Regions from separate parts of the Kitasatospora sp. NPDC029312 genome, predicted to be linked through region 3. Evidence: riboswitches for the same ligand, from Rfam matches in the RefSeq annotation. Region 3 holds a riboswitch; each other region holds the start of a gene.
The links. Region 3 has a riboswitch for S-adenosylmethionine ahead of ACZ4WV_RS16545 (IclR family transcriptional regulator). Riboswitches for the same ligand answer to the same signal wherever they lie in the genome.
Positions count from the first base shown of each region.

Region 1: linked by a shared signal. The riboswitch ahead of thrC (threonine synthase) and the one ahead of ACZ4WV_RS16545 (IclR family transcriptional regulator) in region 3 are both predicted to bind S-adenosylmethionine.
Region 2: linked by a shared signal. The riboswitch ahead of ACZ4WV_RS29815 (aminotransferase class V-fold PLP-dependent enzyme) and the one ahead of ACZ4WV_RS16545 (IclR family transcriptional regulator) in region 3 are both predicted to bind S-adenosylmethionine.

Region 1 covers NZ_JBVHXY010000005.1:70,975-75,270, reverse strand. Annotated here, with positions in the region: gene ACZ4WV_RS06410 (MoaD/ThiS family protein) at 144-422, opposite strand; gene thrC (threonine synthase) at 449-1,756, opposite strand; SAM riboswitch class I at 1,774-1,909, opposite strand; gene ACZ4WV_RS06400 (glucosyl-3-phosphoglycerate synthase) at 2,053-3,075, shown strand; gene ACZ4WV_RS06395 (alpha,alpha-trehalose-phosphate synthase (UDP-forming)) at 3,125-4,296, shown strand, end outside.
Region 2 covers NZ_JBVHXY010000048.1:14,441-18,736, forward strand. Annotated here, with positions in the region: gene ACZ4WV_RS29805 (response regulator) at 1-17, shown strand, start outside; gene trpD (anthranilate phosphoribosyltransferase) at 136-1,212, shown strand; SAM riboswitch class IV at 1,489-1,605, shown strand; gene ACZ4WV_RS29815 (aminotransferase class V-fold PLP-dependent enzyme) at 1,657-3,036, shown strand; gene ACZ4WV_RS29820 (Lrp/AsnC ligand binding domain-containing protein) at 3,085-3,366, opposite strand; gene ACZ4WV_RS29825 (rhomboid family intramembrane serine protease) at 3,408-4,190, opposite strand.
Region 3 covers NZ_JBVHXY010000017.1:111,387-115,682, forward strand. Annotated here, with positions in the region: gene ACZ4WV_RS16540 (glycosyl hydrolase) at 1-1,818, opposite strand, end outside; SAM riboswitch class I at 2,169-2,311, shown strand; gene ACZ4WV_RS16545 (IclR family transcriptional regulator) at 2,512-3,225, shown strand; gene ACZ4WV_RS16550 (class I SAM-dependent methyltransferase) at 3,329-3,976, opposite strand.

The DNA.
Region 1 (4,296 bases), on a different contig from region 3:
AAGGGAAGCCTTGTTCCCAGCCGAGCCACACTCTACTCCCACCCGACCCGGAAATATTCCCGCCGAAATACCGACGGCCGCCCGCACCCACGGAGAGCCGAATTCCGTGGGTGCGGGCGGCCGGGGAAGCGGACCGCGGGTGTTCAGCAGCCGCCGGCCACCGCCGGAATGATCGAGACGCCGGCGCCGTCCTTGATCTCGGTCGCCAGCCCCTCGGCGAACCGGACGTCGTCGTCGTTCACGTACACGTTGACGAATCGGCGCAGCTTGCCGGTGTCGTCCAGGATGCGGGCCGAGATGCCCGCGTGGTTCTTCTCCAGGTCGGCGATGACCTCGGCCAGGGTGGCCCCCTCGGCGGTCACCTCGGCGGCGCCGCCGGTGTAGGTGCGCAGGATGGTGGGGATGCGGACGGTGGCGCTCATGGCTCTCCTAGCGGGGTGGGGTGGTGTCAGGCGGACGCGAGGCCGGCGGAGCGGAAGGACTCCAGCGTCGGGCGGATGACGGCGGTCATCCCGGCGTCGGAGACGGCGTCCAGCGTCTTCAGGCCGTCGCCGGTGTTGATCGCTACGGTCTCCTTGGCCGGGTCCAGCTGACCGGTCTCGACGAGCTTCTTCAGCACACCGATGGTCACGCCGCCCGCGGTCTCGGCGAAGATGCCCTCGGTCCGGGCCAGCAGCCGGATCGCCGCCACGACCTCCGCGTCCGTGACGTCCTCGACCGCTCCCCCGGTCCGGCGGGCGATGTCCAGCACGTACGGGCCGTCCGCCGGGTTGCCGATCGCCAGTGACTTGGCGATGGTGTCCGGCTTGACCGGCTTGATCACGTCCCGGCCCGCCTTGAACGCGGCCGACACCGGCGAGCAGCCCTCGGCCTGGGCGCCGAAGATCCGGTACGGCCGGTCCTCCACCAGGCCGAGCTTGATCAGCTCCTGCAGGCCCTTGTCGATCTTCGTCAGCTGCGAACCCGAGGCGATCGGGATGACGATCTGCTCCGGCAGCCGCCAGCCGAGCTGCTCGCAGATCTCGTACGCCAGCGTCTTGGAACCCTCGCCGTAGTAGGGGCGCAGGTTGACGTTCACGAAGCCCCAGCCTTCGCCGGCCGGATCCCCGATCAGCTCCGAACAGAAGCGGTTCACGTCGTCGTACGTGCCCTCGATGCCGACCAGCTCGCCGCCGTACACCCCGGCCATCACGACCTTGCCCTGCTCCAGGTCGTGCGGGATGAACACGCAGGAGCGGAACCCGGCGCGGGCCGCCGCCGCGCCCACCGCGCCGGCCAGGTTGCCGGTCGAGGAGCAGGACAGCGTGGTGTAGCCGAACGCCCGGGCGGCCTCGATGGCGCAGGCCACCACCCGGTCCTTGAACGAGTGCGTGGGGTTGCCGGAGTCGTCCTTCACGTGCAGCGCGGCGGTGAACCCGAGCTCCCGGCCCAGGTTGTCCGCCTTCACCAGCGGGGTCCATCCCGGGTTCAGGTTCGGCTTGGAGGCCACGTCGGCCGGCACCGGCAGCAGCGGCGCGTACCGCCAGATGGACGCCGGACCGGCCTCGATCCGCTTGCGCAGCTCCTCGGCGCGCTCGCTCCCGAACTCGTACGCGATCTCCAGCGGCCCGAAGCACTCCACGCAGGCGAAGCTCGGGCCGAGCGGGGACTTGGCGCCGCACTCCCGACAGGACAGGGCGGCGGCGGGGCCGAGGTCGACGGGGGCGGGTCCCCCCGGCCGAAGGCTGGGGGAGGGTGCGACGGTGTCGATAGCCATGATGGCGGAGGCCTCTCTCCTCATCTTCCCCGTGACGCGGTCGCGCCACAGGCCGGAATTGGCACCTGTCCCGCCGGGGCCTGTGAACGACAGCCGAGCGAGAAGGTTGCCGGGACGTCAACGGGCCGTTCCCTCAGTCCCTCTGGATGAGCTTGTGAAGTTGTGGTTCAGCGGGGACCCCGGCGTGCGGGGGGCCATCCGCTGTACGAAGACTGTATCCGAAGGCGTCGATCCCGAACGGGACCGTCCGCCACGCGAGATGGCCCGTCCACACCGCCCCGTCGAGGAGACCGACCGTGCCCGCCGAACCGACCCCCGCGCTCCTCCCACAGGCGGCGTCCTGGCTGCGCCGCCGCTCGTGGAGCGCGGCCGACCGGCCGGTGCACACCCTGCTGGAGGCCAAGCGGCGCACCGGGCAGACGGTCAGCGTCGTCCTCCCGGCCCTCGACGAGGAGGCCACCGTCGGCGACATCGTCCGCACCGTCCGCCGCGAACTGATGGACCGCCTCCCCCTGGTCGACGAACTGGTCGTCCTCGACTCCGGCTCCACCGACGCCACCGCCGCCACCGCCGCCGAGGCCGGCGCCCGGGTGGAGCACCGCGACGCCATCCTGCCCCGGCTGCCCGCCGTCCCCGGCAAGGGCGAAGTGCTCTGGCGCTCGCTGCTGGTCACCCGCGGTGACATCGTCTGCTTCGTCGACGCCGACCTGCGCGAGTTCGACCCGGCCCTGGTCTCCGGCACCGTCGGCCCCCTGCTGACCGACGGGAACATCCAGCTCGTCAAGGCGATGTACGACCGCCCCTTCGAGGTCACCGGCGCGGCGGGGGGCGAAACCGACGCGGTCGTCCCGACCGGCGGCGGCCGGGTCACCGAACTCGTCGCCCGCCCCCTGCTCAACCTCCACTGGCCGGAACTCGCCGGTTTCGTCCAGCCCCTCGGCGGCGAGTACGCGGCCCGCCGCTCACTGCTGGAACGGCTGCCCTTCCCCACCGGCTACGGCGTCGAGCTCGGCCTCCTCGTCGACGCCCTGGAACTGGCCGGCCTGGACGCCCTGGCCCAGGTCGACGTCGGCGTCCGCCACCACCGCCACCAGGACGGCCAGGCCCTCGGCCGGATGGCCGCCACCATCTACCGCACCGCCCTGGAACGCCTCGACCGCACCCACCGCCTCAAGGCCTCCGCCGACCTGGTCCACCCCCACCTCACCCAGTTCACCCGGGACCCGGAAACCCGCGCCTTCATCGCCCACACCCATTCCGTCACCGCCCTCGAGCGCCCCCCGATGCACACCATCACCGAATACGCGACCCGCCACTGACCCGCCGCTGACGGGTTTGCCACCCCGGGCCCCCGGCAACATCCCAACCATGGGCGATCTCACGACCGAACGTTCGAGTGCCACCGGCACCGCTCCCGTCCTGGTGGCATCCAACCGGGGGCCGGTGTCGTTCAGCACCGCCGACGACGGCACGCTGACCTTGCGCCGAGGCGGCGGCGGCCTCGTCTCCGGGCTCTCCGCGATCGACGACCCCGACGCCGTCTGGGTCTGCGCGGCCCTCAACGACGCCGACCGCCGAGCCGCGTCGGAAGCCCCCGACGGGCGCCTCGACCGGGCCGGCCACGACGTCGGCGGCCAGGCCGTACGGATGCTGGACATCGACCCGCGGACCTTCGCCCACGCCTACAACGGCGTCGCCAACTCCACCCTCTGGTTCGTCCACCACCTGCTCTACGCGACCCCGACCGCGCCCTCCTTCGACACCGGCTTCCGCACCGAATGGGCCGCCTACCAGGCCTACAACACCGCCTTCGCCGAGGCCCTGGCCGCCGAAGCAGCACCGGGCGCCGCGGTTCTCGTGCAGGACTACCACCTGTCCCTCGTCCCGGCCCTGCTCCGCGAGCTCCGCCCCGACCTGCGGATCGGGCACTTCTCCCACACCCCCTGGGCCCCGCCGGAGTACTACCGGCTGCTGCCCGACGACGTCGCCCGCGCCGTCCTCACCGGCATCCTCGGCGCAGACCGGGCCGGCTTCCTCACCGAACGCTGGGCCCGCGCCTTCGCCGCCTGCTGCGCGGACCTCCTCGGCGCCACCGTCGACCCCGGGGCGCTCACCGTCACCCTCGACGGCCGGACCACGCACCTGGGCGTGCACGCCCTCGGCGCCGACGCCGACTTCCTCCGCGACCGCGCCCACCGCCCCGACGTGGACGAACGCCTCGCCGCCCTGCGCGCCGCCGTCGGCGGCCGCCGAACCATCGTCCGGGTCGACCGCACCGAACTCAGCAAGAACATCGTCCGCGGCCTCCAGGCCTACCGGCACCTGCTCCGCACCCACCCCGAGTGGCACGACCGGGTGGTGCACATCGCCTTCGCGTACCCCTCCCGCACCGACCTGGCCGAGTACCGCAGCTACACGGCCGCCGTCCAGGAGCTCGCCGAGGCCATCAACGCCGAGTTCGCCACCACCACCTGGCAGCCGCTGATCCTGCACGTCAACGACGACTTCCCGCGCTCCCTCGCGGCCTACCGGCTGGCCGA
Region 2 (4,296 bases), on a different contig from region 3:
CGCCGGCCACGCGCTGAGCGGTGCCGTCTCAGTAGGAGAGAAGACACCGCCGCGGGCACCCGGCCGCTCGATAGGCTGACTCCATCCGTACGGACGTCCCCGCTGCGGGGGAACCGACAACAGCTGGAGTCAGCCATGGTGAACGTGAACCCTGCGAACGGCGGTAGCGACCCCGCGCAGGTGGTTCGCACCTGGCCGGACCTCCTGGCGGCGCTGTTGAAGGGGGAGGACCTCGACCGCTCGTCCACCGCGTGGGCGATGGACCGGATCATGAGCGGCGAGGCGTCCCCCGTCCAGGTGGCCGGGTTCATGGTGGCGCTGCGAGCCAAGGGCGAGTCGGTCGACGAGATCGCCGGCCTGGTCGACGCGATGTACCAGCACGCCGAGCCGCTGGACATCCCCGGACCGGCGGTGGACATCGTCGGCACCGGCGGCGACCGCGCCAAGACCGTCAACATCTCCACGATGTCGGCGATCGTCGCCGCGGCCGCCGGGGCCAAGGTGGTCAAGCACGGCAACCGGTCGGCCTCCTCCGCGAGCGGTTCCTCGGACGTGCTGGAGAAGCTCGGCGTGGCGCTGGACCTGTCCGCCCGAAGGGTCGCCGAGGTGGCCGAGGAGGTCGGGCTCACCTTCTGCTTCGCGGCGAAGTTCCACCCCTCGATGCGGCACGCCGCCACCGCCCGGCGCGACCTCGGGGTGCCGACGGCCTTCAACATCCTCGGGCCGCTGACCAACCCGGCCAAGGTCACCTCGCACGCGATCGGCTGCTTCGACACCCGGCTCGCCGGGCTGATCGCCGGGGTGCTCGCCCGGCGCGGGGCGACCGCGCTGGTGTTCCGCGGCGACGACGGGCTGGACGAACTCACCATCACCACCACCTCGCGGGTGTGGCTGGTGCGCGGCGGGGTGGTCACCGAGATCACCTTCGACCCGCGGGACGTCGGCATCGAGCTGGTCGGCATCGAGGCGCTGCGCGGCGCGGACGCCGGGTACAACGCCGAGGTCGCGCGCAGGCTGCTGGCCGGGGAACGCGGGCCGGTGCGGGACGCCGTGCTGCTGAACACCGCAGCGGCGCTGGTGGCGCTCGACCTGGGCGACGGGCCGCTGACGGAGCAGCTCGCGGCGGGCATGGTGCGGGCGGCGGAGGCGATCGACTCCGGCGCCGCGCAGGACCTGCTGCGGCGCTGGGCGGACGCCACCGGCCGCAGCTGAGACGTGACTTGAGGGCCCGTGCCGGTTCGCCGGTGCGGGCCCCACGTGTGCGCCCGAGCCGCCCTGCACGGACGCCCCGAGCCGCCTCCGTGCACGCCCCGAGCCGAAGGGGCGCGCCGGTGCCGGAAGTCGAGGAGCGACAAGCGAGGTACGAGCGCCGGAGCGACGAGCGCCGGCACCGGGTCGGAGCGCCCCGGAGGCGAGCGGGCGACGACAGAGTCCGGATGGTGGATGCCCGTTTGACCACCCGACGGGCCCGACCTACAGTCTTTGCCAGGTCATGAGTGACAGCGCCAAGCCCCAGCTGGCTGTCCGGCAACCCTCCGTCCGTGGCGGGGTGCCCTGGGTGAGGACCGGGTCGCCGGCAAGCCGTCCGAGCGACAAGCGCGGACGCCCGACGACTGGCACTCCCGGGGTCCCCAGCCCCCGAAGGAGTGCGTCCTCATGTCCCTCTCCACCGAAATCTGCGCCCCGCTCCCCGTGCTCGGCCACGACGTCCTGGTCCCGCTGGCCGACGGGAAGAAGGTCGGCTACGCGGCGCTCGACTACGCGGCCTCCGCTCCGGCGCTCCAGCGGGTGTGGGATGACGTCGCCGCCTACGCGCCGTACTACGGCAGCGTGCACCGCGGCGCCGGGTACCTCTCGCAGCTGTCCACGGACCTGTTCGAGCAGAGCCGCCGGACCGTCGCCGACTTCCTCGACCTGCGCGAGGGCGACCAGGTGGTCTTCACCCGCGCCACCACCGACTCGCTCAACCTGCTGGCCTCCGCCGTTCCGGCCGGCACCCGGGTGTTCGCCTTCGAGACCGAGCACCACGCCTCGCTGCTGCCCTGGGCGCACGCCGGGCTGGAGGTCGGCTACCTGCGGGCACCGCGCTCCTGGGCCGAGGCGGTGGCCGCGCTGGACGCCGCGCTGGCCGCGGCGCCGGAGGGGCCGAAGCTGCTGTGCGTCACCGGCGCCTCCAACGTGACCGGCGAGCTGTGGCCGGTCGCCGAGCTGACCGCGACGGCGCACCGGCACGGCGCCCGGGTGGTGCTGGACGCCGCCCAGCTGGCCCCGCACCACCGGGTCTCGGTCCGCGAGCTGGACGTCGACTGGATCGCCTTCTCCGGCCACAAGCTGTACGCGCCGTTCGGTGCCGGGGTGCTGGCCGGGCGCTCGGACTGGCTGGACGCGGCCGAGCCGTACCTGGCCGGCGGCGGGGCGACCCGGACGGTGGCGCGGGAGGCGGACGGCTCGGTGGCCGTCCAGTGGCACACCGGCCCGGCCCGGCACGAGGCCGGCTCGCCGAACGTCATCGGCGCCTACGCGATCGCCTCGGCCTGTCGGGCGCTGACCGAGGCCGGTTTCGACGCGCTGGAGGCCCGGGAGCGGCTGCTGGTCGAGCGGCTGACGGCCGGGCTGGCGGAGATCCCGCAGGTCAAGGTGCTGAGCCTGTTCGGTCCGGATTCGGCCCGGGTGGGCGTGCTGTCCTTCATCGTCCAGGGCTGGAACAGCTCGCACTTCTCGGCCGCGCTGTCCGCCGAGTACGGCATCGGGGTGCGCGACGGGCTGTTCTGCGCCCACCCTCTGGTGCGGACCCTGCTCGGGGACGAGGAGGTGGCGCCCTCCGAGTGCGGGGCGCCCGAGCCCTCGCTCCCCGGCGAGCGCAGCCTGAACGCGATCCGGGTGAGCTTCGGCGCCGGGACGCCGGACGAGCACGTCGAGCGCTTCCTGACCGCCGTCCGCGAGCTCGTCACGGACGGCGCGGCCTGGAACTACCGCAACGAGGGCGGCCGTTGTGTCGCCACCGTGGAGGTGGACCGGGGCCGCCGCGAGGCCTGAGCGAGGGGCTACCCGTCTGCTCGTCTGCTGGTCTGCTCGTCTGCTGGTCTACTCGTCCAGGCCGAGGGCGAAGGCCGCTTCCAGGTCGTGCTGGGAGTAGGTGCGGAAGGCGATCTGGGTCTCGGTGTGGGCCACGCCCGGGACCTTGTTGAGCCGGCCCGGGATGACCTCGGCCAGGTCGTCGTGGCGGCGCACCCGCACCATCGCCACCAGGTCGTAGCCGCCCGTCACCGAGTAGACCTCGCTGACGCCCTCGATGGCCGCGATGGCCTCGGCGATCTCCGGGATGCGGTCGACGCTGGTCTTGATCAGGACGATGGCGGTGATCACTGTTCGGGCTCCTTCGTGGGGTGCGGCCAGGGTATCGGGCCTCAGCCGGAGCGTCTCGGGGGGTGGCGGACGACGGTGCAGGCGAAGAGGAAGCCCGCCGAGAAGCCGATCACGTGCACCAGGTAGGCCACCCCGGGCCCGGCCGAGTGCACCGACCACCACTGCAGGGCGAACCAGAGGCCGAGCACCAGCCAGGCCGGGAAGCGCAGCGGAAGGAAGAGGAGCAGCGGAACCAGGGTGGTCACCCGGGCGCGGGGGTGGAAGCGCAGGTAGGCGCCGAGCACGGCGGAGATCGCGCCCGAGGCGCCGATCAGCACCCGGGTGGAGTCCGGCGAGTGGGCCTCGGCGAGTGCGAAGCCGTACGAGGCCAGGCTGCCGGCCGCCAGGTAGAAGAGGAGGAACCTGGCCCGGCCGACCCGGCGCTCGACGGTGGGCCCGAAGACGTAGAGGAAGAGGAGGTTGCCCAGCAGGTGTAGCCAGCCGGCGTGCAGGAAGAGCCCGGTGAGGGCGGACACCGCGGGGTGCTTGCCGGGGGTGGGGGAGGCCGGGCAGCCGGGGACGGGGTCGGGGGCCTCGGCGAGCTGTTCGGCGGTCAGCGGGCGCCCGGCCAGCAGTTCGGCCGGGACGGCGCCCCAGCGCTGCTCGTACCTCTGCTCGGCGCAGACCCGCGCCTGGCCCCGGCCGTACAGCGGGTTGAACCCGGCGGCCGGACCGAGCAGGAAGACCAGGGTGTTGACCGCGATCAGGGCATAGGTGACCGCCGGGGCGGGCACCGTCGGGCGGCCGTCCCGCGCGTCGGTGTGGTCGGTGGCCGCGAGCGCCATGCGGCCAAGCATCCCTTGGGACGGCGCAGGTGACACGGCGGTTTACGGCAGGTGGACTAGCCCTCGTGTTCGGCGACCGGTGGTCTTGGCGGTTGCCCCAGGCAAT
Region 3 (4,296 bases):
GGCGCCGTCGCCGCCGAAGTCGGAGCCCATCACCTTGTCGTGGGCGCGAAGGATGGACTCGCCGTTGTCCTGGAGGCCGCCGCTGACGATGACGCCCTTGCCCGAGCGGTCCGCCGGGTCCTTGCCGACGCCCACCGAGTAGTACTGCAGGGTGTCCATGGTGCCGTCGGCCAGCGACTTCCAGTCCGTGGCGTGGCCGGAGGCGTCGGCCGCGCCGTTGAGCGGGCGGCTGTAGATGCCGCCGTCGTTGCCGACGTACACGCTGGTCCTGCCCTTGTACGTGCCGACGGCGATGGCGTGCTGGTCGGAGTGGGTGGTCTGCGAGCAGTCACCGGTCTGCTTGGCCGGGTCGACGTTCCAGCAGGCGAAGCCAAAGTTCCAGTACGGGCCCGGGACGGTCCAGGTGGAGCCGCCGTCCTTCGTCTCCAGGACCTCCTCCAGACCGGCGTAGAGGTGGTCCGGGTTGGCCGGGTCGACCTGGAGGAACTGGTTGTACCAGGCCTGGATGCCCGGTTGGTAGCCGGCGTCCTGCAGTGCGGAGCCGGAGTTCTTCAGCTTGTCCTTGTCCGCGATCTGGGTCCACGGGCCGAAGGGCGAGCCGGACTTGGAGACGTAGATGCCCTTGAGTCCGGTGTCCGGGTTGCTCGCCATGACCGCCGGGGACTGGTCGATCGCGTAGTAGCGCGAGCCGTCCGCGGAGGCGGCGAAGGTCACGTTGCCGACGTTCGCCGCATCGGTCGGCAGGTCGCCGAGCGAGCCGATGCGCTGCCAGGTTCCGTCGGCGGCCTTGCTGTAGAAGCCGTTGTAGGTGTCGCCGCCGCGCCAGCCGACCGCCAGGACCACCTTGGTCGGGTCCTTCGGATCGATCGCGATGTCGTTGGCGATGTTCTTGTACGGCGCGGCCTGGTCGCCCGCCTTCGAACCGCCCGGCAGGTAGTCCGGGTTGGGCGCGAACTCCAGTGACCACGGACCGGACAGGTCGGTGCTGGAGTGGCTCCACACGCCTCGGCTGGTGGCCGCCCAGACCTTGCCGCCGCCGAAGCGCAGGGCGTGGATGATCGTGGACTCCAGCTCCGCGCCACCCACCCGCATGCCGGGCTGGAACTCGCCGTGCTTCGGGTCGGCGAGCACGTACACGCCGGTGCCGACGTACGAGGTCGCGCCGGTGTTGGACTCACCGGTGGCGTACCAGAGCCGCCCGCCACCGTCGAGGTTCAGCGTGCCGGTGGAGAGGGAGGGCAGCTTGTCCGAGATGGACTGCCACTGCCCGCCGCCGGTGCGGGAGCGGAACACGCCGCCGTTGGCGCCGCCCGCGTACACGTAGCCGTCGTTGTCGGCGGCGATACCGGTGATCCGGCCGGTCACGAGGCCGAACCCGCCGCTGGAGTTGGAGTTGACGTCGCGGTAGCGCGGGTCGTCCGAGTTGTACGGCTTGTCGGTGACGTGGTCCCAGCTGCCGCCGGTGTGCGGCATGGACTGGAGCTGGGCCCAGGCGGCGCCGTACGCGCCCGGCGCGACCACGCCGGGGGCGGTGCGGGCCTCGGTGTACTGGGCGGTGCCCTCGGCGGAGTTCTCCGCCTCGTCGCCCTCGTCCTCGCCGGGGGCGTCCGCCTTGGCGGTGAAGGCGGGGCCGGCGGTGGCGCCCGGGCCCTGGACCTTCTTCGCGTGCTTCTTCCCGACCTCGGCCTGGTGCTGGGCCTGGTGGGGGCGGGGCTCGGGCGTCCCGGACGGCGCGGCGAGCGCCTGGGTGGTGGTCAGTCCGAGCGCCGTGAGGGTGACGGCGGGCAGCAGCAGCCGTCGATGTTGCCTGTTGGGCACGATGGTGGGTCCTCCCCATGCAGCGGGTCGCGCGGTCGCGCGGCTCCGGCGGAAACAGTCGGAAGCCTCGCGGTTCGGCTCGGCAGAGTGAAGGGCCAGCGCATAACGAACGATTAAAACCATATTCACTGAACAGAATTGAAGCGGTCCAAGGGCCCCGTCGCGCCGATTGAAGCAGCAGGAGCAGCGGGAACGGTCGAGGGCGGACGGGCGCGGGAGGAACCGTCCCCGAACGGACGCGGCTCGCGGTACCGACCAGCGCTCGCTGCCCCCGAGCGGCCGCTGAGCGTCGGCGGCTCCGGTGGGGGTGGTTTGGCGGGCCGGCCGGGGAGTCTTGTATGGTTCCTGGCGAATCATCCAGAGGGGTGGAGGGACCGGCCCTACGAAGCCCCGGCAACTCCCCGGTCGACTCGGCGTCCGAAGTACGCGCCGCGCCGCCCGGGATCAGTGCCAACTCCGGCCTGTCGCCAACGTGGCGCGGGAAAGATGAGGAGACACGGTGCTCTCTGTGCTGTCCTTCCCCCGGGCGCTTCCCGCCCCGGCCCTTCCGCGTACCCGTCTCGTGTCCGGCGCAGGCTCTCGGCCGACTTCTCCGGCCCGTCCTCGCTGACCACCCCCCTGGCTCCCCGAGCGGAGCCCCCGTGAGCCGGACCCACCCGCCGCTCACGGGCTCGAGACTGGAGTACCCACCCCATGGAGAACACGAGCGGCGTCGGCGTGCTCGACAAGGTCACCTCGATCCTCGGCACCCTCGAGTCCGGCCCCACCACCCTGGCCGGACTCGTCGCCGCGACCGGCATGGCGCGGCCCACCGCCCACCGGCTGGCCGTCGCGCTGGAACACCACCGCCTGGTCAGCAGGGACCTGCAGGGCCGGTTCGTGCTCGGCCCCCGGCTCACGGAACTCTCGGCGGCCGCCGGTGACGACCGGCTGCTGGCCGCCGCCGACTCGGTCCTCACCCACCTGCGGGACGTCACGGGCGAGAGCGCCCAGCTCTACCGCCGTCAGGGCGAGGTCCGCATCTGCGTGGCCGCCGCCGAGCGGCTCTCCGGTCTGCGGGACACCGTTCCGGTCGGCGTCACCCTGTCGATGAAGGCCGGCTCCGCCGCCCAGGTCCTGCTGGCGTGGGAGGAGCCGGAGCGGCTCCATCGCGGCCTCCTGGGCGCCCGCTTCACGGCCACCGCGCTCAGCGGGGTGCGCCGCCGCGGCTGGGCGCACTCCATCGGCGAGCGCGAGCCCGGGGTCGCCTCCGTCTCCGCGCCCGTCCGCGGCCCGTCCAACCGGGTGGTGGCCGCCGTCTCCGTCTCCGGCCCGATCGAGCGCCTCACCCGCCACCCCGGCCCGCACCTCTCGAAGGCCGCCGTCGAGGCGGCCGACCGCCTCAGCGAAGCCCTCGCGCAGGGCTGAACGGCCGGCCCCCGGCGGCCCCGCCTGCCGTCGGCCTGCCTGCCGCCTGCCCGCCTACCGACCGCCCGCCCTACCGACCGCCCGCCCTACCGACCGCCCGGTCTCAGGCCGTCTCGGCCGGGCGGCGTCCCCAGGCGGTGATCATGCCGGGGGAGAGCTCGGCGAGCGCGGGGGAGGAGAGGTAGTCGAGCGCCGCGTCGAGCTCACCCGGCTCCAGGGCGGTGCCGTCCTCCAGGGCGTCGCGCATGCTGAGCCAGGTGCTCTTCCAGAAGGCCGTGATCGGGGCGTCGGGGATGAGCGGCGGCAGGTGGACCTCGGCACCGACGTCCCGCAGACCCAGGCCCTGGAGGATGTGCGGGTAGCGGGTCATCCAGGTGATGTCGGTTCCGATCCGCTCACGCAGGACCTGCCACATCGCCGCCATGGCCCGCCGGTAGGCGACCTGCGGCGAGTCCGCCGTGGTCAGGTCGATGGCATCGCTGACGACCAGCCAGCCCCCCGGAGCCACCCAGTGGGCCAGGCGCGCCAGCACCTCGGCGTGCTGGGGCAGGTGCATGAGGACGAAGCGGCAGTGCACCAGGTCGAACCGGCCCGGCGCCAGGGCGGGGTCGGTGACGTCCGCCGCCATGGTGTGGAGCCGGCCGGTCGGACGGGCGTTCACGAAGCGCGGGTCGCGGTCGAGCGCCAGCACCTCGTCGACGCCGGCCTCCTCGGCCAGCCAGCGGCTGATCGTCCCGGTGCCGGCACCCACGTCCAGGCAGCGCCACCCCGGTCCGACGCCCAGGGCGGTCAGCCGGGCCCGGCTGACCGCGTCGTACGCCAGGGCGCCGTAGTCGATGCGCTCGCCCCCCCCGTCCCGTCCGGAGCGAGGAGGTCCGTTCCGTTACTGCCCGTCGTCCGGACCGGGCGGCGGGTTGCCCTGGACGGGGGGATCCACGAGGGTTCGTGCACGGGGGGCTCCTCACCGGGGAACCGGGCCGGGCCGGCCTTCGGCCGCCCTTTCGCCCGGATCGCGTCAACGGACTGTCACCAGTCCCACCGGTCGTGCTCCTCAACCATCCGACCCGGCGA